Regions from separate parts of the Streptomyces sp. 2A115 genome, predicted to be linked through region 2. Evidence: riboswitches for the same ligand, from Rfam matches in the RefSeq annotation. Region 2 holds a riboswitch; each other region holds the start of a gene.
The links. Region 2 has a riboswitch for cyclic di-AMP ahead of ACTWQR_RS11645 (NlpC/P60 family protein). Riboswitches for the same ligand answer to the same signal wherever they lie in the genome.
Positions count from the first base shown of each region.

Region 1: it holds a riboswitch for cyclic di-AMP, as region 2 does, so the genes downstream of both, ACTWQR_RS51995 (transglycosylase family protein) here and ACTWQR_RS11645 (NlpC/P60 family protein) in region 2, are expected to answer to the same signal.
Region 3: it holds a riboswitch for cyclic di-AMP, as region 2 does, so the genes downstream of both, ACTWQR_RS32195 (M23 family metallopeptidase) here and ACTWQR_RS11645 (NlpC/P60 family protein) in region 2, are expected to answer to the same signal.
Region 4: it holds a riboswitch for cyclic di-AMP, as region 2 does, so the genes downstream of both, ACTWQR_RS22810 (M23 family metallopeptidase) here and ACTWQR_RS11645 (NlpC/P60 family protein) in region 2, are expected to answer to the same signal.

Region 1 is NZ_JBQQCG010000126.1:4,223-9,756, forward strand. Features, by position in the region: gene ACTWQR_RS51985 (FtsB family cell division protein) at 1-377, opposite strand, end outside; gene eno (phosphopyruvate hydratase) at 568-1,863, opposite strand; gene ACTWQR_RS51995 (transglycosylase family protein) at 2,377-3,081, opposite strand; cyclic di-AMP (ydaO/yuaA leader) riboswitch at 3,086-3,261, opposite strand; gene ACTWQR_RS52000 (transglycosylase family protein) at 3,460-4,515, opposite strand; gene ACTWQR_RS52005 (cytochrome P450 family protein) at 4,877-5,534, shown strand, end outside.
Region 2 is NZ_JBQQCG010000010.1:55,712-61,245, reverse strand. Features, by position in the region: gene pcrA (DNA helicase PcrA) at 1-698, opposite strand, end outside; gene ACTWQR_RS11650 (hypothetical protein) at 844-1,311, opposite strand; cyclic di-AMP (ydaO/yuaA leader) riboswitch at 1,640-1,810, shown strand; gene ACTWQR_RS11645 (NlpC/P60 family protein) at 1,818-2,996, shown strand; gene ACTWQR_RS11640 (hypothetical protein) at 3,220-3,573, opposite strand; gene ACTWQR_RS11635 (NlpC/P60 family protein) at 4,076-5,155, shown strand.
Region 3 is NZ_JBQQCG010000044.1:81,375-86,908, reverse strand. Features, by position in the region: gene ACTWQR_RS32200 (PrsW family intramembrane metalloprotease) at 1-1,050, shown strand, start outside; gene ACTWQR_RS32195 (M23 family metallopeptidase) at 1,295-2,362, opposite strand; cyclic di-AMP (ydaO/yuaA leader) riboswitch at 2,374-2,529, opposite strand; gene ACTWQR_RS32190 (PP2C family protein-serine/threonine phosphatase) at 2,814-4,148, opposite strand; tRNA gene ACTWQR_RS32185 (tRNA-Met) at 4,330-4,403, opposite strand; gene ACTWQR_RS32180 (dihydrofolate reductase family protein) at 4,504-5,534, opposite strand, start outside.
Region 4 is NZ_JBQQCG010000025.1:68,325-73,858, reverse strand. Features, by position in the region: gene ACTWQR_RS22815 (alpha-galactosidase) at 1-1,140, shown strand, start outside; cyclic di-AMP (ydaO/yuaA leader) riboswitch at 1,435-1,598, shown strand; gene ACTWQR_RS22810 (M23 family metallopeptidase) at 1,603-2,583, shown strand; gene ACTWQR_RS22805 (DUF6250 domain-containing protein) at 2,930-3,649, shown strand; gene ACTWQR_RS22800 (SGNH/GDSL hydrolase family protein) at 3,794-4,579, shown strand; gene ACTWQR_RS22795 (TetR/AcrR family transcriptional regulator) at 4,720-5,340, opposite strand; gene ACTWQR_RS22790 (Glu/Leu/Phe/Val dehydrogenase dimerization domain-containing protein) at 5,410-5,534, opposite strand, start outside.

The DNA of each region.
Region 1 (5,534 bases), on a different contig from region 2:
CCGGGGTCGATCACGATGTAGCCGGTCTCGCCCGGCATCACATAGTGCAGCCGCTCCCGGATGCGCTGCTCGGCGTACGCGTCGTCCTGCCACCGCGCCTTGAGATCGCGCAGCCGTTCGACCCGCTCGCGGGCCTGCTCCCGCTGCCGCTGGAGGTCGGCGATCTCGGCGCGCTGGGAGACGTACTGCCTTATGGGATAGGCCAGGGCCACGACGAGCGAGCAGATGACCAGGGCGAGGAGTGCCGCCCGGCCGGTCAGCCGCGAGCGGCGGGCCTGGCGCTTGGTCTGGGAGCGGTAGACACGCTCGGCGGTCTGCTCGCCGAGCAGCCGCAGCCTGGTCGCGGTGGAGAACCGATCGCGGTCCTTCACGGCCATCTGTCCCGCCTCCCCGATACAAACCCGGCTACGAGCCGGCCTCTACAAACCCGTCTACGAGCCGGCACCCCGGCGTCTCTCTACAAGCCCGTCACGTGCGTACGTCCCCGCACACGGTACGGGACCGGGTACGGGGACGTACGTACGACGGGGCTGTGCCCCTTGCCGGGCGGCTCAGCCCTTGCTGTGCCTACTGATTCGCAGAGCGAAACCGCGGGAAGGCGCTGCGGCCGGCGTACACCGCCGCGTCGTCGAGGATCTCCTCGATGCGCAGCAGCTGGTTGTACTTGGCCACGCGGTCCGAGCGGGCCGGGGCGCCGGTCTTGATCTGGCCGCAGTTCACCGCGACGGCGAGGTCGGCGATGGTGACGTCCTCGGTCTCGCCGGAGCGGTGGGACATCATGCACTTGAAGCCGTTGCGCTGGGCCATCTCGACGGCGTCCAGGGTCTCGGTCAGCGAGCCGATCTGGTTGACCTTGACGAGCAGGGCGTTCGCGGAACCCTCCTCGATGCCGCGGGCCAGGCGCTCCGGGTTGGTGACGAAGAGGTCGTCGCCGACGATCTGGACCTTGTCGCCCAGCTTCTCGGTGATGACGTTCCAGCCGTCCCAGTCGTCCTCGAACAGCGGGTCCTCGATGGAGACGAGCGGGTACGAGGCGACGAGCTCCTCGTAGTACTCGGTCATCTCGGCGGCCGAGCGGGACTTGCCCTCGAACTCGTACTTGCCGTCCTTGTAGAACTCGGACGCGGCGACATCGAGCGCCAGGGCGATCTGCTCGCCCGGAACGTAACCGGCCTGCTTGATGGCCTCGAGGATGAGGTCGAGCGCGGCACGGTTCGACTCGAGGTTCGGGGCGAAGCCGCCCTCGTCGCCGAGACCGGTGGACAGGCCCTTGGTCTTCAGCACCTTCTTGAGGGTGTGGTAGACCTCGGCGCCCCAGCGCAGCGCCTCGGAGAAGGACTCCGCGCCGATCGGGGCGATCATGAACTCCTGGATGTCGACGTTGGAGTCGGCGTGCGACCCACCGTTGAGGATGTTCATCATCGGGACCGGCAGCAGGTGCGCGTTCGGGCCGCCCAGGTAGCGGAAGAGCGGCAGGTCGCTGGCCTCGGAGGCGGCGTGCGCGACGGCGAGGGAGACGCCGAGGATGGCGTTGGCGCCGAGCGAGCCCTTGTTGTCCGTGGCGTCCAGGTCGATCATCGCCTGGTCGATCAGCCGCTGCTCGGTGGCGTCATAGCCGACGAGCTCCGGGCCGATCTGCTCGATGACGGCGAGGACGGCCTTCTCGACACCCTTGCCGAGGTAACGGTTGGAGTCTCCGTCACGGAGCTCAACAGCCTCGAAGGCACCGGTGGAGGCGCCGGACGGAACGGCGGCACGACCCGTGCTGCCGTCGTCGAGGCCGACCTCGACCTCGACCGTGGGGTTGCCTCGGGAGTCCAGGATTTCCCGGGCTACGACGACGTCGATGGACGGCACGAGCATCTCCTTCTGGGATGTGACGCGGGATACGCCGGGCCGCAGGCCCGGTTGAATACAGCGCGGTGATGACTCCGCGACATGAGCCTAGCCGCCCCGGAGGGATCGGCCAGCCTGTCGGCCACCCGATGGACCGAACTGAGGGTAAACATTGTTCCTACGGGGAACAAAAAGCACCGGCCCCATACAACGACACCGCGACGACAACACCCCGCCACCGTGCAGCAAAAAGCCCCGCCCCGGTGCGTACGGGGGAACACGCACCGGAGCGGGGAGCCCGTGGGGGACGGGGGGTGACCCTCACGTGGCCTTCACTATGAAGACCACGGATGGGGATGGGCCATGGTTCAGCTGTGAGCAGGTTGTGAGCTCGCGAATTCTCAACGGCCTCGCGAGCCCGCCGTCAGCCGAAGTAGGTCGTGTTGAGCGAAGTACAGCTGGGCGGCACGCGGGAGTGCGCCGGCCGAAGTACCCGCCGCGTCAGTCGAAGTACTGCCGCGCCGGCCCAGCACTGCCGCGTCAGCTGAGGTGCAGCTGCTGGCCCGGGAAGATGAAGTCGGCGTCGTCGACGATGTCGTCGTTCAGCTTGAACAGCTTCTGCCAGCCGCCCTTGACGTTCTCCTGCGCGGCGATCTCGCTGAGGGTGTCACCCTTGACGACCTTGTACTCGCCGTCGCCCTTCTTGACCTTCTTGCCGGTCGGGGTCTCGACGGTCTTCTTCGCGGCCGGACGCTCCTGGGAGCGCGAGGAACGCTGCTCCGAGGACGGCGCGCTCTGCTGCTGCGACTGCGCGGAGCTCTGACCGGAGTTCGAGGAGCCGGAGCCCGAGGAGGCCGTACCGCCGTTGTACGAGGCGTTGGACAGGCCCACGCCACAGCTCGGCCAGGCACCCTTGCCCTGGCCCGCGAGGACCTTCTCGGCAACGGCTATCTGCTGGGACTTGGAGGCCTGGTTGGCCGTGGAGGCGTACTGCGTGCCGCCGTACGCGGCCCAGGTGGAGGCCGAGAACTGCAGGCCGCCGTAGTAGCCGTTCCCGGTGTTGATGGCCCAGTTGCCGCCCGACTCGCACTGGGCGACGGCGTCCCACTCGGAGGCGGTGGCGGCGGAGGCCGAACCGGTCGCCAGCAGCGGGGCGGCGATGGCGGCACCGGTGACACCGGCGAGCGTGGCGATACGGGTGGCCTTGTTCGGGCGACGGTGCTTGCCCTTGCCGGAAAGCAGCATGAAGTGATCCCCTCACCGACGCCTGCGAGGTGAGCTGTCGGGTTCGGGCTTGGTGAGTTGCCCGGCCGCGCACCTTTCGGCGCGCGGCTTCACCCCAAGCCGGTCCTCTGGTCGTCTCTCAACGACCGGGCCCGGCACTTACCTTGGGTCCCCCGCTCCTGCCTACGGCGCTTTACGCGACGACTGTTCCCGTACGGCCGTTGGCAGGATTCGGCGTGCGACCGTCGGGGCTCACCAGTGGCGAGCGGTCACGACCGTAGACATGCGATCCGCCGAATTTCAAAGACGATCACGGTCCTTGAGATCCATCTCTCACTTTCACCAAACCGGACATTCAGCGCGAACTACCGCTACCTTTCGCCCGTTTCGGCGGCTTGCTCACTGATTGGCCGCGACCTGCCCGTTACCGAGTTCAAGGCTCTGACCGGGGAGGATCAGGTCCGGGTCGGTGCCGACAATGCCCTTGTTCGCGGCGTACAGCTCACGCCATCCGCCTTCCAGGCCAAGGGAGTCGACGATCCCCGAGAGACTGTCTCCGGCGCGGACCGTGTACGAGCCGTCGGTGGCGTCACGCGGGGCACTGTCACCGCGCGAGGCATGCCGGCCGGCGGAGTCGTCCGTACGCGAACCGGTGGCGTCCTCGGCGGCACTGCCGCCACGGTGACGGCCGGAGCCGGAGTCGGTGACGTCATCCGCGTCGACGTCGGTGTCGGCGCCCGTCGAAGCGTCGCCATTCTGGGCAGAGTTGTCCGATTCGTCACTCTTCGTCGTGCCAGTCGAATCCGTCGAATCCGGCGAGACCACGTCGCCCGTGGAGGGGCTGGCGGAAGACTGCGAGTCGGCGTCCGCGTCAGCGTCGGTGTCGTCACCGGAGTCGTCCGTGGTGTCGTCAGCATAGACGGACGAGTCGGACTTGACCGACTCGTCCGACTCACCTGATTTCGTGTCATTGTCGCCGTTGGTGGTGCTGGTGCTGCTGTCGCCCGTCGTCGAGCCCGAGTCGGGCGACGGCGAGGCGGAGTCCTGCGCGAGGCCCGTGTCGACATCCGCCGACTCGGAGTGCTGCGACAGGCCCGCGACGAGACCGCACGCCCCCCAGGGCTCGATGCCCTGGTCCGCGAGGACCTTCTCGGCGACGGCTATCTGCTGCGAGCGGCTGGCCTGGTCGGCGCTCGACGCGTAGTCGAGGCCGCCGTACCCCTCCCACATCTCCTGTGTCATCTGGAGTCCGCCATAGGACCCGTTGCCGGAGTCGGCGCTCCACGAGCCGCCACTCTCGCAGTCCGCGACCGCGTCCCAGGTCGTACCGCTGGCGGCGCTCGCGCCGGTCGCGCCGAGCAGGGGGATCGCGATGGCCGATCCGGCCACACCCGCCGCGACGAGGAGAGCCGGAGCCTGACGGGGGCGACGGTGACGACCGTTCCCGGAGAGCATGCGGTTGCCTTTCGCGTGACAGCAAGGGACTACACACAGCAAGGGACTGCGTTTGTTACTTCTGCGGCTGGTGGGACCAGCCGCATTGAGGGGGAACGTATAGGCACTCGAACTCTTGTCACAAGTCGATACAGGGGAGATCACGTGAAAGTCACAGAGTTGAGGGCCCGTCAGCTCTGACCTGCGGTAAGGCGAATCACACGCCCTACGCGAAACGGACCGGCAACGTACGCGGCCCACGCATAATGAGACTGCCATGCCAGCGCAAATCGGCTGAATCCACCGCGAGTTGCAGGTCAAGGAGGCCGTGAGGGGCGTCACTGGATGTCATACGCAACGCGGCCCCCGGTACCGTCACCCCGTGAACGCCCCACATATCGGACCCGAACTCTTCACCTGGGAGTTCGCCACTGACCCGTACCCCGCCTACGCGTGGCTCCGGGAGCATTCGCCCGTACACCGCACCACACTTCCCAGCGGCGTCGAGGCGTGGCTCGTGACTCGGTACGCGGACGCCAAACAGGCTCTCGCCGACCCGCGGCTCTCCAAGAATCCCGTGCACCATTCCAAAGACGCCCACGGCAAGAGCAAAACGGGCATCCCCGGCGAGCGCAGCGCCAATCTCATGACCCATCTGCTCAACATCGACCCGCCGGACCACACACGCCTCCGTCGGCTCGTCTCCAAAGCGTTCACCCCCCGCCGAGTCGCCGAATTCGCGCCCCGTGTCCAAGAGCTGACCGACCATCTCATCGACCAGTTCGCACACACCGGAAGCGCCGACCTCATTCACGAGTTCGCGTTCCCTCTCCCCATCTACGCCATCTGCGACCTGCTCGGTGTCCCCCGCGAGGACCAAGACGACTTCCGGGACTGGGCAGGGATGATGATCCGGCACGGAGGAGGGCCGAGGGGCGGCGTCGCGCGGTCCGTGAAGAAGATGCGTAGCTATCTCGCCGAGCTGATCCACCGCAAGCGGGAGGCGCTCCCAGACCACCCCAGCTCCGGCGAAGACCTCA
Region 2 (5,534 bases):
AGGGTCTTCTCGAAGCCGTCGGCGGCCTGGCCCGCGAAGTCCTCCTCGTCGATCAGCTCGTTCTTCAGGTTCGAGATCTTGGCGCTGAACGACTTGGGCGGGAAGCGCTTGGGGTCGAGGTCCAGATCACGGCAGACCAAGGCCATGAGGCGCTTGCTGTCGGCGGCGTCGTAGATCGAGAACGACGACGTGAAGCCGAGCTTCTTCGACTCTCTGCGCAGGATGCGGACGCACGCACTGTGGAAGGTCATCACCCACATCGCGTTGGCGCGCGGGCCGACGAGGTGCTCGACGCGCTCCTTCATCTCGCCCGCGGCCTTGTTCGTGAAGGTGATCGCGAGGATCTCGCCCGGGTGCACCTTGCGCTCGCCCAGCAGATGGGCGATCCGATGCGTGAGCACACGGGTCTTACCGGAGCCGGCGCCGGCCACGATGAGCAGGGGCGAGCCGTGGTGCACGACCGCCGCACGCTGGTTCTCGTTCAGCCCGTCAAGGAGCGCGGCCGGGTCCACGGCGGGCCGGTGGGCGCCGTCGCGGTAGTACCCGTCCCTGCTCGGCGGCACGTCGAAGCGGCCGCCGAACAGGTCGTCCGGAACCGGCTCCGGCGCCTCGTCCTCGGGCGGCGGCGGGGGCTCTTCCTCGTGGGCCCGAGAGGGCTTGAGGTCCGCCAGGAAGCTGTCATCAAAGAGGCTGCTCATCGCTCTCCGAGTCTAGGCGCCCCCACTGACACCCCGCCGCCACCCTGGAAACTCGACGGAATTCGCACTCGGCCACCAGAAGATGGCTGCCGGCAGCCAAGACCTCCATCATCCGAGCCCTGAACCCGAGCCTGAACTCGAGCCCTCAGAACCCGAGGATCTTCCAGAGCCGGCCGCCAGGCGTCTTCTTGCCCTCCATCACCGTGCCGTTACGGTCCGCGATGGACCAGGCCGAGACGTACACCTTCCCGTCGTACGGATCCACGGCCACGCCGCCCGGGAACGGTGCCTTCACGCTCGTGCGCTTGCCGCCGTCGTGCGCGACCTTGACCACACGGCCGGCGAAGAGCTCGCTGACGTACAGGTCACCCTTGCCGTTGACGGCGATCCCGGTGATCGACCCGAAACCGCCCTTCCAGCCGAGGATCTTCCCGGTGCGGGGATCGACACGCCAGACGCGGCCGGTCGGCTTCGCGGCGGAGCCGTTTGTGGAGCTCGCAGAACTCTCAGAAGCCGCGGAACTCGCGGTCGCGGAACTCGCGGGGGCGACTCCCGCCGTGACGGCGAGGGCGACCCCGGTGGCCGAGGCGAGGAAGAGTCGCCCTGTACGCACTTTGTGTGCCCTGCGTTCCACGTGCGCCCTGCGTGCCGCATTCGCCCTGTATGCCATCTGTGCCCCCTGTCGTCCGCGGTCGGCGCCGGCCGTCCCGGGCCGGGCCGTCCCGGGCCGGCGCCGACCCTAGTGGCCGGAAGCGGGCGGACTCCGTAACTCCGAACAACTCACCACAAATCATTCCGGATTGACCCCGGAGAGCGATGTGCGAGGCTAAGGTCACGAAAACGTATCGGGCATATCGAACATCAAACTTCACAAGAGCCACACGAATTGGCTAACTTGCGGAGTAGGCCGCCCGACCCCCACCGGCGAACATCGCCGGGCCGAGCGGCCTCCGCCGAATCCGGTACGCCCTCGTGGCCGACGGAACCGGGGACCCACCGACCTTGGGGTGAATCGGTCCAACTCCCGTCCGGGAGGAGGACCGTAGGGCAAACCTTCCGAAGCACTCGCCCGAACCCGACAGCTAACTCGGTAGGCGGATGACGGAAGGAGTCGCCTTCGTGGCGCCACACCGCAAGACGCGGCCGCCCAGTCCCATGGGCATGAGGACCCCGGCTCTCGCCACCGCGGCCCTCACCTCCGTGGCTCTCCTCTCCCAGACGGCGAACGCCTCGCCGGCCGCGGAGCCCAAGCCGAGCCTGGAGGAAGTCCAGAAGAAGGTCGACGACCTCTACCAGAAGGCTGAGACGGCGACCGAGAAGTACAACGGAGCCAAGGAGAAGACCACCAAGCAGCGCAAGCGCGTGGACACCCTCCTGGACGACGTGGCCCAGCGCACGGAGAAGCTCAACGAGGCGCGCGAGGAACTCGGTACGTTCGCCGCCGCGCAGTACCGCACGGGAGCCTCCGCCCCCGACACCGCTTCCCTCCTCCTCGCGGACAACCCGCAGGACTACTTCGACCAGACCCAGCTGATGAGTCGGCTGACCAGCCGCCAGAAGCAGGCCGTCGACGACTACGTGACGCAGCAGGCCGCTACGACGGAGAAGCGGCAGGAGGCGTCCGAGAGCCTCCAGGCGCTCACCACGACGCAGAGCACGCTCAAGACGTCCAAGGCGGACGTCCAGCGGAAGCTCGCCGAGGCGCGCGAACTGCTTTCGAAGCTGACCGTCGAGGAGAAGGCACGGCTCGCGGCGATCGAGCGCGAGAAGCAGGAGGAGGCGCAGCGCAAGGCTGCGGAGTTGGCGCGGCAGCAGGCGGCCGAGGAGGAGCGGCAACGCCAGGAGGCGGCCGCGCAGGCCCAGCAGGACACGGGAACCTCGACGGGTACGGGGGCGGGGACGTCCACGGGCACGGGGAGCACCTCGGGGACCGACTCCACCTCGTACACCGCCAAGGCCGACAAGGCGCTCGCCTTCGCCCGCGACCAGATCGGCAAGCCGTACGTGTGGGGCGCGAGCGGCCCCGGCTCCTACGACTGCTCGGGCCTCACCCAGGCCGCCTGGAAGGCCGCGGGCGTCACGCTCCCGCGCACCACCTGGGACCAGGTCAACGTCGGCACGACGGTCTCGGTGAACAGCGCACAGCCCGGCGACCTCGTCTTCTTCTACGACGACATCAGCCACGTCGGCATCTACATCGGCGACGGCATGATGATCCACGCGCCGAAGCCGGGGGCGTACGTCCGCGAGGAGTCGATCTACTACATGCCGATCCACAGCGTGGTGCGGCCTGCGTGAGGCGCGCGTGCGTGGAGGGTTTTCTTAAGGCAGTGGAGGGGTTTTCGTAGGGCACAGGTGGCGCACGCGCGCGTACGCCTTCTTAGAGGGGTACGCGCGCGTGCTGCCCGTATCTGCTGCCCGTATCTATCGGCGTACGCGCGAGTGCCTCCCGCATCCATCGGCGTACGCGCGTGTGCTTCCCCCCGTATCCGTGTGCTTTCCGTCTCGCCGATGCCTCCGCTCAGGTCCAGAGCACCGCGATGAAGATGTTCGCGGTGGTCAGTCCGCCCACCACCCCGAACAGCCTCTTCTCCACCTGCTCCTCGTCCCGCTTCACGTACACGAGCCCGAGGATCACTATCAGCAGTGCCAGCTTCACGCCGATCTTGACGTTGTTGACGGTCTGGTCGTCTGCCTGGTTGAGGCCGACCAGGATCGCGCCGGTGACCAGCATGGTCAGCGCGCCGTGGAGCATGGCGGGGCCGAAACGGGCCGTGCCGTCGCCCATCGCCTTCATCTGGGTGAGGAAGCCGCCGAGGAGGGCGGCGATGCCGATGATGTGGAGGGCGACGAAGACATGAATGAGTACGTCCATGAGCCCGGACCCTAACCGGGCGCCCGAATACGGCCCCGCACCGCCCCTGGGCCCGTGGGCCCCGGTGGCCCGGCGGTCCGGCGGTCCGGCGGTCCGGCGGTCCGGCGGTCCGGTAGCGCCCATAGCACCGCCGGGCTCCCCGCTCCCCCACAACCCCCGCATCGGTCACTCCACCACGCCAAGTCGGCGGCGCCAGATCTGGATCACGGTCGCATACGGTCATCTCGCGCCCGAGTCCCACCACTTCCGTACTTGCCGTTACCCCGGTCGCGCTCCCAGGTTTAGCGTCCTTCACCAGGTGACCGGCTCCCCACCGCCGCCCGGGCCAGGGGCGGCCGTCGGACACCACCGCCGAGGAAGGTCCGGCGGCGGCCCGCTCCCCCTGTGCGGGCCGCCGCCGGACGCGTACCCGACCCATCGAGGACCGCCGCCGGGGACGTACCAACGCCTCGACGACCGTACGGAAGTCCCCTTCGGGCTTCAGGAAAGGACGTGGGCCCACGTGGCAGCGCACCGCAAGCCGAGACAGCGCTCAGGCGGCGGAAATACGGCCCGCACAGCCTTCACGGTCGCGCTCGCCGGCGCGGCGAGCGCGACCGGTTTCGACGGGACCGGGCACGCGGAGCCGGAGCTGACGTCGGCTCAGGTCAAGGCGAAGATCGACAAGTTGTACCAGGAGGCGGAGGTCGCCACCGAGAAGTACAACGGGGCGAAGGAGAAGGCCACGAAGGCAGAGGGCCGGCTGAGCACCCTGCGGGACGAGGCCGCGCGCAAGACGGAAAGGCTCAACTCCGAGCGGGACGCACTCGGTTCGCTGGCCACCGCGCAGTACCGGGACGGCGGGATCGACCCCGCGCTGCGGCTCATGCTCTCCTCGGATCCCAACCAGTACCTGGACGGGGCCGCGTTCGCCGAGCGGGCCGACAGCCGACAGGCCTCGACGGTGTCGCGCGTACGTGGGCAGCTCCGCGAGATCGAGCAGTTGCGCGGGGCCGCGCATGTCGAACTGGCCTCCCTCAAGGCGCAACAGGCGCAGCTGAAGCGGCACAAGAAGACGGTCACCGGGAAGCTGGGCGAGGCGCGGCAGCTACTGTCCCGGCTGCCGGACGAGGAGCGGGCGCGGATCGGTGCGGACGACGCGCACACCGCGGACGCCGCGCGTGCCTCACGCTCCACTTCCGTCCCGCGTGACCTGGGTTCGGGTCCGGGCGGCTCCTCCGCCGACGCTCCCAACTCCCGTGCCGGGGCGGCGATCGCGTACGCATACGAGAAGCTCGGCAGCCCGTACGTGTGGGGCGCCACCGGCCCCGACGCCTTCGACTGCTCGGGGCTGATGCAGGCCGCGTACCGCTCCGCGGGGATCTCGCTGCCCCGCACGACGTACTCGCAGATCAATGCGGGACAGCGCGTCTCGCGGTCCGAAATCCGGCCCGGTGACCTGGTGTTCTTCTACTCGGGCATCAGCCATGTGGGGCTGTATGTGGGCAACGGGCAGATGATCCACGCCCCCAATCCGTCGGCGCCGGTGCGGTTGGCACCGATCGACGAGATGCCGTTCGCGGGGGCTACGCGCGTGGCGTGAACGGGGTGGTGAAGGTTCCGTCGCCCTTCTCAGCTCACCTCGCGTAGATGCCCCGCGTCAGCGCGGCACCGGCGAGGTCGGTGTCGGTGTCGGTGAAGTTCCCCAGGCTCCCGCCACCTCCGTCTTCACCTGCACCTCCGCCTTCACCTTGGCCTTCTCCTTCTCCGAACGTGGTCGATGGCTTCACCCGCACCACATTCATCACCATGATCGGTCCGCACGGGACGACGCCCTGGCCGCGGGCATCATGACGCCCACGGACCGGGCCCGCGGCGTCGCGCACCTGCACTACCCGGCGGCCGAGGACGGTACGTTCCACTACACGTTCTCCAAGGCGGTGGCCGTAAATCCCAACTGAACGCTGCAGCCTGAACCGACC
Region 3 (5,534 bases), on a different contig from region 2:
CGGAACCTGCTGTTCTCCTTCGCCTGGGGCGCCTGCGCGGCCGCGCTGATTGCGATCGTCGCCAACAGCTTCGCGACCAGATGGATAGCGACGGCCACCGCCGACCCGTCCAGCGCCGACACCATCGGCGCGACGGTCATAGCGCCGATCGTCGAGGAGTCGGCGAAGGCCGCGGCGGTCCTACTGGTCTTCCTCTTCCGCAGACGTGACTTCACGGGGATCGTCGACGGCGTGGTGATAGCCGGGGTCACCGCGACCGGCTTCGCGTTCACCGAGAACATCCTCTACCTCGGCACCGCCTTCGGTACCGACCAGCTCAGCGGCGACACCGGCATCGCCTCCGTCACCGCCGCGACCTTCTTCGTGCGCGTGATCATGTCGCCCTTCGCGCACCCGCTGTTCACCGTGCTCACCGGCATCGGCTTCGGCGTCGCGGCGCTCTCCGCGGACCGCCACCACGTGCGGCGCATCCTGCTCCCGCTCGCCGGGCTGCTGCTCGCGATGGGCATGCACGCGATGTGGAACGGATCGTCGGCCTTCGGCGAGTACGGCTTCTTCGCGGTCTACGCGGTCTTCATGGTCCCGTGCTTCGGGCTGCTCACCTGGCTGGTCATCTGGACGCGCCAGCGCGAGCTCGGCACGGTGCGCACCGAACTCCCCGCGTATGCCATGGCCGGCTGGCTCGCCGCGCCCGAGCCGTTCGTCCTCGGCTCGATGAAGGCGCGGCGGATGGCCCGCGAGTACGCGACCCAATACGGCGGGCGCGCGGCGGGCCGGGCCGTCGCGGAGTACGAGTCGTACGCGACGTCGCTGGCCTTCCTGCGCCACCGGGGGCGCAGCGGCAAGGCCGGCAGCGACTTCGTCGCACGCGAGCAGGAACTGCTCCACGAGCTGTGGGCCCGCCGCGAGGCGGCCCGCCCTGCCCTGGCGTACGCGGCCCGGGCCACGGCTCCGGCGCCCGTGGCGCCGCCGTGGCCGGTGTACGGGTACCCGTACGGGCAGACGGCGGCGTACCCCGCGTACCCCGCGTACAACCCCTACCGCTCCTAGACCTGGAGCGCTCGGAGGTTCCCAAGGGAGTCGGGCCGGACGTGGCTCGGCGCGTCAGGCCAAGGCTCTGCGCGACCTCGTCCAGCGCGGCCAGGACGCGCCGCCCCCGCTTCGACTCCAGGTGCGACCAGGGCGTCGGCCCGATTGCACGTCAACAGCCGTACGTGCGGAGGGGTCCGTACATACGGATCCCTCCGCACGTACGGACCCCTCAATGGCGGGACCTACAAGCCACCGCCGTTGCCTACGGGTTGAGCCCCTTGCTCCGCAGCCACGCCATCGGGTCGATCCCGTCGCCGCCGCTCGTGTGGACCTCCAGGTGAAGGTGCGCCCCGGTGACGTTGCCGGTCGCGCCCACGCGCCCGATGACGTCGCCCGTGTTGACCTTCTGCCCGACGCTGACGCTGATGGACGACTGGTGGGCGTACCAGAGCTCCGTGCCGTCGTCGAGGGCGACCTTCGTGAGGTAGCCGTACGAACCGTTCCAGCCGGCCTCGGTGACGGTGCCGCTGTGGATCGCCTTCAGCGGCGTACCCGTGGGAGCGGCGAAGTCCAGACCCGTGTGGGTGCCTGAGGACCACAGCGAGCCGGACTGACCGAAGGTCGAGGTGATCGTGTACGAGGAGGTCGGCAGCGTGAACTGCTTGGCGAGCTCGGCGAGACGCGCGGCCTCCGCCTTCGCCGCGGCCTCCTCCGCCGCCTTCTTCTTGGCTGCGGCGGCCTTGGCCTCGGCCTCCTCGGCGGCCTTGGCGGCCTGATCGGCGGCCTTCTTCGCGGCGGCGGCCTCGGCGGCCTCCTGGGCCTCGCGGTCCACCTGGTCCTGCTGCTGCTCCGCCTGGAGCAGGATGCGGGAGCGCAGGGCCTCGCCCGCGTCCCCGCTGCCCTGCTCGGTGTCGGCGGTGGTCAGGCCGGCGCTGCTGAGCGGTGTGCTGGAGCCTTCGGGGGCGTCGGTCTCGTCGTCCGAGATCAGCGAGCCCACGGACGGCAGGTCGGGTATCGAGATCGACACCGGCGGCTTGCCGGTCTGCGCGGTGGCCATGCCACCCGCGCCGACGGCGGCTATGACACCGACGCCCAGAACGGTCGAGCTGCGTGCGAGTCCTCCGCCGCGCTGCTTGGAAACACGGTGCCTGCCGCGTACGGGACGGAGGGAATCCGCGGTGGGGTTCCACTCCTCCCAGGTGTCCTCGTCCTTGCGAACGCCGTAAGCGAAGACGTCGAGCCTCTTGTCACCCGAGATCTCGGACGGTGTATCACCCGGCAACTCACTTGGTGCGAACGAGGGTTGGGGAGCAGGGCGGTTGGACGCCACGTGGGCGCACTCCTTTCCTTCCTTCTCGCCTACCGGGTTAGCTGACGGGTTCGGAGCAGGAAGGTCTCCTACGCGCGTCAACCGCGGTATCCTCACCGCGAAAAACGCCCGATTCACCCCAATTAGTGGTTCCCCGGTTCCCTTGCGGGATTCGGCGCGTGCGCACGGAGCCGACTCTTGTGACGGCTGGGACGACCGCGCTGCGTTATCGAACGTTAATAGACCCGGGCACTGGATTCCAAGCTGTTCCGAGTGATCGTTAACGCTCTTGGCCTGGACTTACAGGTCACGAGCGGGGTAAATCGGGCGAGTTGATCGACATTCAGCTCTGCGCACTTTGTTGATGGAGTGTCACTTGTTATGCACAGGGGCGTCACACGACTACCACCGGTGATAAAAGGGCCAACGGATACGACCGCGTCCTCAGACCTCCGCCCTCAGACCTCCGCCTTCACGGCCGCCGTACGGCGAGCAGCGCCATGTCGTCCGTCGCCCCGCCCCCGGTGTGACGGAGGACGTCGTCCACCACCGCGGCGAGCAACGCGTCCGGCCCGGCGAAGAGCCGCCCCGACAGCCGCGTCGCCGGATCGTAGAAGACACCCCGCTCGTCCCGCGCCTCGGACAGCCCGTCAGTGTAGAAGAGCAGCATGGCCCCGCTCGGGAACCCTTCCTCCAGGGCGCGGTCGGGCCAGGTGCCCAACTCGCCCATCCCGAGCGGCAGTGCGGGCTCCGCCGCCGCGAGCATGCGCGGTCTTCCCCCTCCGTCCAGCAGGAGGGGGCCGGGGTGGCCGCGGTGGAGGAGGCGTACGACTCCGTCGCCGTGCGGGATCTCGGCGAGCACCGCGGTGGTGAAGCCCTCGAAGGCGTCGAGGCCCTCCCGCCGGGTGCCCTCACGCGCGAGCGCCCGCTCCAGCCGCTGCGCGACCGCCTCCAGGGTGGCCTCGTGCTCGGCGGCCTCCCGGAAGGCCCCGATGACGACGGCCACGGCGGCGACCGCGCCCATGCCCTTGCCCCGTACGTCGCCCACGATGAGCCGTACGCCGTGCGGGGTGTCCTGCACCGCGTACAGGTCGCCCCCGATGAACGCGTCCGCCTGCGCCGCCTCGTACCGCGCCGCGATCTCCAACCCGCCGATCCGCGCGGCCGGTTCGGGCAGGACGGCCCGCTGGGCCGCCTCGGCGATCTCGCGTGCGGAGGCCAGTTGCTCGCTGCCCCGCCGTACGAGGATGTTGATGAGGACGGCCAGGACGGCGACCGTCGCCACGGTGACCACCTCGGTGATCGCGTCGACGTGCCAGACGATGCCGAGTACGACGTGGACCGCGAGGACCGAGACGAGGGCCAGGGCGCCGATGAGCACCGTGCCGCGCAGCGAGAAGAGCGGGGCGGCGACGAGCGGGGCAGCCGTGAAAAGGGGAGCCGCGGTGAACTCCGACGGCGTGAGGTAGTCGTAGACGATCCCGGCCACGATGAGCAGTGCGGGCAGCACGCGGACGAAGGCCCGCGCGTATGAGATCTTGCGGCCTTCGTGCACCCCGCTGCCTCCGGGCAGCCCGTGGCCTCCGGGCAGCCCGTGGCCTCCAGACGTCCCGTGGCCTCCGTGCAGCCCGTGGCCTCCGGACATCCCGCCGCCTCCGGGCATCCTCCGGCGTTCGGGCTCGACGGGCACCGGGCTGTCGCCCACTCCCGGATCGGGCACGGGGTCCTCGGGCCTGCGTCCGCCGGCCCGGGAGTACGGCTCCTGATCCTCCCCCTGCTCCCGCTCCTCCGCCTCTCCAGGCCCCACCACGCGTCTCCTGCCCTTCACCGCCCTGCGTTCAGGCTTCCCGGAGCGGGGGTGGAGGGCGAGTGGGCGGGGACCGGGCGGGTGAGGGCAAGGGGCTGAGCGAGGCGCCCGTGTGGCACGCGGAACCGGGAAAAACACTTAGGGCCGGGACCCCAATGGGATCCCGGCCCTAAGCCTTCAGTAGCGGGGACAGGATTTGAACCTGCGACCTCTGGGTTATGAGCCCAGCGAGCTACCGAGCTGCTCCACCCCGCGCCGTTGAAACCAACTATACGCCATCTGCGGGACCCGAAGCACACAGGTTTCCGTCGCCGGGCCTTCACCGGTGTTTTACCTGGGTTCTGCGGGGCGGCGCTCAGCCGAGATGACGGTTGGGCGCCTTCGCCGAGGCCTCGTACTCGGGGAGCACAAGGACATCGACGCCCTCCGCGGCGAGCAGCCCGCTCCCGTCCGCCGAGGTCACGAACGTGTCCGGCTCGCGCCAGGCGGTGACGACCCGGCGTACGCCCGCGTCGAGGATCAGCCGGGCGCATGGGGCGGGCCTGGAGGCGCGGCGGGCGCACGGTTCCAGGCTGCTGTAGACCGTGGCGGTGGCGAGGCGCGGGTCGGCGGGGTCGAGCTTGGCGAGCGCGGCTTCCTCGGCGTGCGACACCGGGTCGGACTCTCGGGAGTGGCCGCGGGCCAGCTCCGTACCGTCGGCCGCGACGATCACCGCCCCGACACTGAACGCCGTCCGCGAGGGCGGGCAGTCGGCCGCGAGTTCACAGGCAAGGCCCAGCCACCGGTGGTCGGCGGCGGAGGGAGCGCTTCCGGTACCGGGCGCGGTGGGGACGTACCGCATGAGTACGACATCTCCGACAGGCCGTGTCTCCAGCAGCCGCATCCGGTTCCGGGGTCCGCCCGGATATCCCCCCGGCCCGAACAGCCGTGGTGCGTCCGGCTCCCCCACGACGAGCGGCGCGACGGCGAGCTGCAGTTCGTCCGCGAGCCCCTGCTGGAGGAGCTGGGTGTGGACGCGACCGCCGCCCTCGACCATGAGGCGCCGTACGCCGCGTACTTCGTGGAGGTGCTCGAGCAGGGCCCGCCAGTCGAGCTCGGGGCCCACAGGGACGACGTCGACGCCGCCCAACCCGTGCAGGGCTTCAGCGGCCTTCCGGGCGCCCTTGTCGGTCGTATAGACGATCTTCTCGCCGCCCGTGGACCAGAAGTTGGCGGCCGGGTCCAGATCGCCGCTGCCGCTGACGGTGACCTTCAGCGGGTACGCGGGCCGGCCGGCGGCGACCCGGGCCGCGCGCCGCTCGGCGGAGTTGACCAGGAGCCGGGGGTTGTCGGCGCGCAGCGTGCCCGCGCCGACCAGGATCGCGTCGGACTCGGCCCGCACCTCGT
Region 4 (5,534 bases), on a different contig from region 2:
GAGGAGCAGCAGGGCGCGCTCGCGCGGCGGGCGGCGGCGATGGGGGTCGAGCTGTTCGTGGTCGACGACGGCTGGTTCGGGACGCGGACCAGCGACCGGGCCGGGCTCGGCGACTGGACGCCGAACCCGGCCCGCTTCCCGGCCGGGCTCAAGCCGCTCGCCGACGACGTGCACGCGCTCGGCATGCAGTTCGGTATCTGGGTCGAGCCCGAGATGGTCAACCCGGACAGCGAGCTGTACCGCGCGCATCCCGACTGGGTGCAGTTCCAACCGGGACGAAAGCGGACGGAGCTCCGCAATCAACTCGTTCTGAACCTCGCCCGCGGGGACGTCCAGGAGTACCTGTGGGAGCAGCTCGACGCGCTGCTCTCCAGCGCGCCCATCGACTACGTGAAGTGGGACTTCAACCGCTGCTTCACGGACGCCGGATGGCCGGGCGAGCCGTACCCGCAGCGGTTGTGGGTCGACCATGTGCACGCTCTGTACGGCCTGTTGGACCGGCTGCGGGCAGCCCACCCCGGCGTCGCCTTCGAGTCCTGCTCGGGCGGCGGCGGCCGGATCGACCTCGGGATCATGGCGCGTACGGACCAGGTGTGGACCTCGGACAACACCGACCCGCTCGACCGGCTCGCCATCCAGCACGGCTTCAGCCAGCTGCACCCCGCCCGGGCCATGGCCGCCTGGGTCACCGACAGCCCGAACGTCCAGCTCAACGGGCGCGTCAGCTCGCTGCGCTTCCGCTTCGTGAGCGCGATGGCCGGGGTGCTCGGAGTCGGCGGCGACCTGACCGAGTGGAGCGACGAGGAACTGGCCGAGGCGCGCGGCTGGGTGGAGCTCTACAAGGAGATCCGGCCCGTCGTGCAGCGCGGCGACCTCCACCGGCTGCGGGCGCCCGAGGGTGGACTGAGCGCCGTGCAGTACGTCCTCGGCGACGAGGTCGTCGTCCTCGCCTGGCTCCAGGCCCAGCACTACGGCGAGCCGGTCGCGCCGGTGCGGCTGCGTGGCCTCGACCCGACAGCTGTGTACGAATGCCTCGAAACGGGCGAAGTGCACCGAGGGGCGGTGCTGTTGCATCACGGGCTGCGGACGGGGTTGCGTGGGGACCTTGATGCGTCAGTTATCCGGCTGCGTCGCATGTGACTGTTGTGTCCGTATTGGAGCCTTCGTTCCAACTCGCTCTGGAATGCGGGCTCCTAAGTCGGCGGTTCGTGAGCAGCGTCATATTCATGACGGTCCGCTGTCGCCATGTTCACGTAATTCGCCTGTGTTTCCAGGGCTTTAAGAAGAGATTGAGATCTTTCATTTACGCAGGGTGACTGACATTTCGGTCATCGATCAAGAGAACGGGCGCACAGGAAACTCCAAAGGTTGTCCCTGCCCGTCCAGGTCGCTTACGTTCGCCACCAATCCGGACGGACGCCCAATCCTGCCGCCGCCCGGAATCCGCACACTCACCCGAAACGGCAGGAGCGGGGGACCCACAGGTACAACGCCTGTTCCGGTCTCCGGAACGGCTTGGGGTAAAGCTGCGCGAAAGCGTGGCCGGGCATCTCCTGCTCGCACCCGACAGCTCACCTCGCAGGCGCAGGAGAGGAATTCGCCATGCCCGCGAAGGGTAAGCACCGCCGTCCCAAGTCCCAGCGTTTCACACGCTCCATAGCCGTCGCCGGAACGGGTGGTGCCGCACTCGCCCTGCCGCTGCTGGGAGCGACCGGCGCGAACGCCGCGACTTCGCAGTCCGCCGCCGAGTCGGTTGCGAATATCTCGAATGTCTCTAGCAGTGCCACTGTTTCGAACAAGGCCGCCGAATCCGCTTCTGCCGCCGCCGAAAAGAAGGCCGCGGCCGCGAAGTCGACGACCAAGACATATGCGGTTCGGTCGGGTGACTATCTCTCGAAGATCGCCGACGAGCAGGATGTCAGCGGCGGCTGGAAGAAGCTGTACGAGGACAACCGCACGGCGATCGGCGGCAACCCGTCGCTCATCCACCCGGGCCTGAAGCTGACGATCGGCGAGAAGGCCGCGGCCGAGACCGGCACCGGCTCGAGCTCCGGCTCCGCCAAGGCGGCCCCCAAGTCGTCACCGAGGAAGGCGACCGCGGCCCCTGAGGCGGCGGCTCCCAAGGCGGCGGCTCCCAAGGCGGCGGCTCCCAAGGCGGCGGACACCGCCAGTGCCACCGGCTTCACCCTGCCGATCGAGGGTGCGTCCGTCGGTACGCCCTACAAGATGTCGGGCAGCATGTGGTCCAGCGGCTACCACACCGGTGTCGACTTCGCGGCCCCGACCGGTACCTCGCTCAAGGCGGTCGGCGCGGGCACGGTCGTCTCCGCAGGCTGGGGCGGCGCCTACGGCAACCAGGTCGTCCTCCAACTCGCCGACGGCCGCTACGCCCAGTACGCCCACCTGTCCTCCCTCTCCGTGTCGGCCGGGCAGACCGTGACCGGGGGGCAGCAGGTCGGCCTCTCCGGTGCGACGGGCAACGTGACCGGGCCGCACCTGCACTTCGAGATCCGTACGACTCCGGACTACGGCTCGGACCTGGACCCGCTGGCGTACCTGCGCGGCAAGGGTGTTTCCATCTGACACCCCAGCTCACCACGAGGGCCGGACCACCCGGCTCGTCTCCGAAGGCCGGACCCCTTGATCCCCGGGGTCCGGCCTTCGGCTTGTCTGGGAGCAACTGCGGCATGCGGCATGCGGCATGCCTGGGATTCGCCCGAGGTCGGTCGGACCGTGATCGCCGCATTGCCGTCGCGTGGCATGGCTGGGCGATGTGTCGAGAGGGGCGTGACAGGGGTGTGACGGTGAGGGCACAGTGATCTCGGCAAGCGCTTTCTCGCCGTCGACGAGGCCGGGCGGGTGCCCGCTTCGCCATCATCGCGACCCGCCGTTCATGCCGTACATGCCGTACTTGCCGTACAGAAGGAGCATCATGACGACCCGTAGAGCATTAGGAACCCTGGCTGCCGGCGCCGCCCTCGCGGCGCTCGTTCCCGCGGGGACCGCGAGCGCGGGGACGCGCCACCGCAGGGGACGGCTTATCGCCCACGACGACTTCCGGCACGGACTCGGCCAATGGGCCACCGAGTTGCAGGACGGCGGCACGGTCACCGCCTCGCTGGGTGTCCTGGAGATCGACGTGCCGAGCGGCGCGACCGTCTGGTTCAAGCGGAAGCTCAAGGGGCCGTACGTCATCGAGTACACCGCCACGCCGGTCTCGGCGGGCGGGGCGAACGACCGGGTGTCGGACCTCAACAACTTCTGGAACGCCGTCGACGTGCGTTCCCCGGACGACCTCTTCGCGACGGCGCGCGGCGGCGCGCTCGCCGAGTACGACTACCTCAAGACGTACTACTCCGGTTACGGCGCGAACTACAACACGACCACTCGCCTGCGCCGTTACGTCGGCGAGCCGGGCGTCCGACCGATGATCTACGACTACACGGAGCCGCTGCTCACGGCGAACGAGCCGAACCGGGTCCGGATCGTCTCGCACGGCTCGACGGTCCAGTGGTGGAACAACGGGCGGCTCGTCTTCGACTACGCGGACCCGGAGCCGTACACGAGCGGGCACTTCGCGTTCCGGACGGTCTGGAGCCATTTCAGGATCACGGACTTCCGAGTGTGGCGGCGGTTCAACGACTCCTGACCGGAGTCTTATTCCGGTGTTGACCAATACTTGACGAGTGGCTTATCTCACCGCGCGTCAACCCTTTCCTACGGTCGCGTAGCTCACACCCGAAGGGAATCATGGGTCGATGTGGCAGACGATTCGAAGAATGACAACAGATCAGTGATCGGGTCGTACGTAGCGGTGGGGGACAGCTTCACCGAGGGCGTCGGCGACCCCGGCCCTGACGGGGCACTTGTCGGTTGGGCCGACCGGTTCGCGGTGCTGCTCGCGGACCGGCGGCCAGAAGGCGACTTCGGCTACACCAACCTCGCCGTCCGCGGGAAACTGCTCGACCAGATCGTCGAGGACCAGCTGCGGCGGGCGAAGGAGCTCGCGCCGGACATGGTCTCCTTCTGTGCGGGCGGCAACGACATCCTCCGGCCCGGCACCGACCCCGACGAGGTCGCCGAGCGGTTCGAGCGCGCGGTCGCCGAGCTCACGTCGGCCATCGGTACGGTGCTCGTGACCACCGGCTTCGACACCCGTGGCATCCCCGTGCTCAAGCACTTGCGCGGCAAGATCGCCACATACAACGGGCATGTGCGCGCCATCGCCGACCGGTACGGCTGTCCCGTACTCGACCTGTGGTCCCTCAAGGCCATCCAGGACCGGCGGGCCTGGGACGGCGACCGGCTCCACCTGTCGCCCGAGGGTCATACCCGGGTCGCCCTGCGCGCCGGCCAGGTCCTCGGCCTGGAGGTGCCCGCGGACCCGGACCAGCCGTGGCCGCCCCTGCCGCCGCGCGGCACCCTCGAGGTGCGGCGGGACGACATCCACTGGGCGCGCGAGTACCTGGTGCCGTGGATCGGGCGGCGGCTGCGCGGAGAGTCGTCCGGGGACCGTGTGGTGGCGAAGGGGAGCCTGTCGCCGGACGACATCAAGATGCGGATCGACCGGGTGGCTTGAGGGCTTGAGGGCTGAAGGCGAAGGCCTGACGGCTTGAAAGTCGGTGGCTTGCAGGCCTGGAGGAGGGCCGGGCGGGGCTCGACCGGTGGCGTTGAGCCGTGCCCGGCCACTCGTCACAGACAAGGTGGCGGTACGTCGCCTCAAGCGCCCGGTGCCGTCAACGCCTCGCGCTCCAGCCCCAGTTCGCGGGCGAGCGCGTCGTCCACCCACTCCTGTGTGCGAGCCCGTGACACCGCGCCCGGGTACGCCGTCATCTGGACGGCGAGCCCGTCCAGCAGGGCGGTGAGGCGGAGCGCCGTGCTGGTGGGGTCCGGGCAGTGGAACTCGCCCGCGGCGACGCCCTCCGCGATGACCTCGGTGATGGCGGCCTTCCACTCGCGGTCGAGGTCACGGGTGACATCGCGCAGCGCGGGCTCGCGCAGCGCCGCCGCCCAGCCCTCGATCCACAGCCGCCAGCCCTTTGCCTGCCCGGTCGGCGCGTACCAGCGGACGGCCGCCCGCAGCCGCCGCAGCGCCGTCGTGCGGCGGCCGAGCAGCTTGCGCAGACGGGAGAGATCGTCCTCGGCGGCGTACGTGAACGCGGCGGCGACCAGTTTCTCCTTCGTCGAGAAGTGATAGAGCACCAGCGCGTTGCTCACGCCGAGCGAGGCCGCCACATCGGCGATCCGCACCGCGGATACGCCGCGCTCCTCGATCTGTTCGATGGCGGCCCGCAGCAACTCCTCACGCCGCTCCGCCACGCTCAACCGCACTCTCGCCACCGGGCAACCCTATTCCGTCCCCCGGGGCCACACCGGCGGAGGGGCGCTTCCCCTCCGCGCCGCGGGCCGTCACCGGTACCATCCGAACCGCTCCGCGATGACCGGCAGCCGCTCCGCGACGATCGCGTGCGCGGCCGCCCTTGGTGTCGTCCCGTCCGCCTCCGCGCGCGCGAGCATCTGGTCGATCAGGGCAC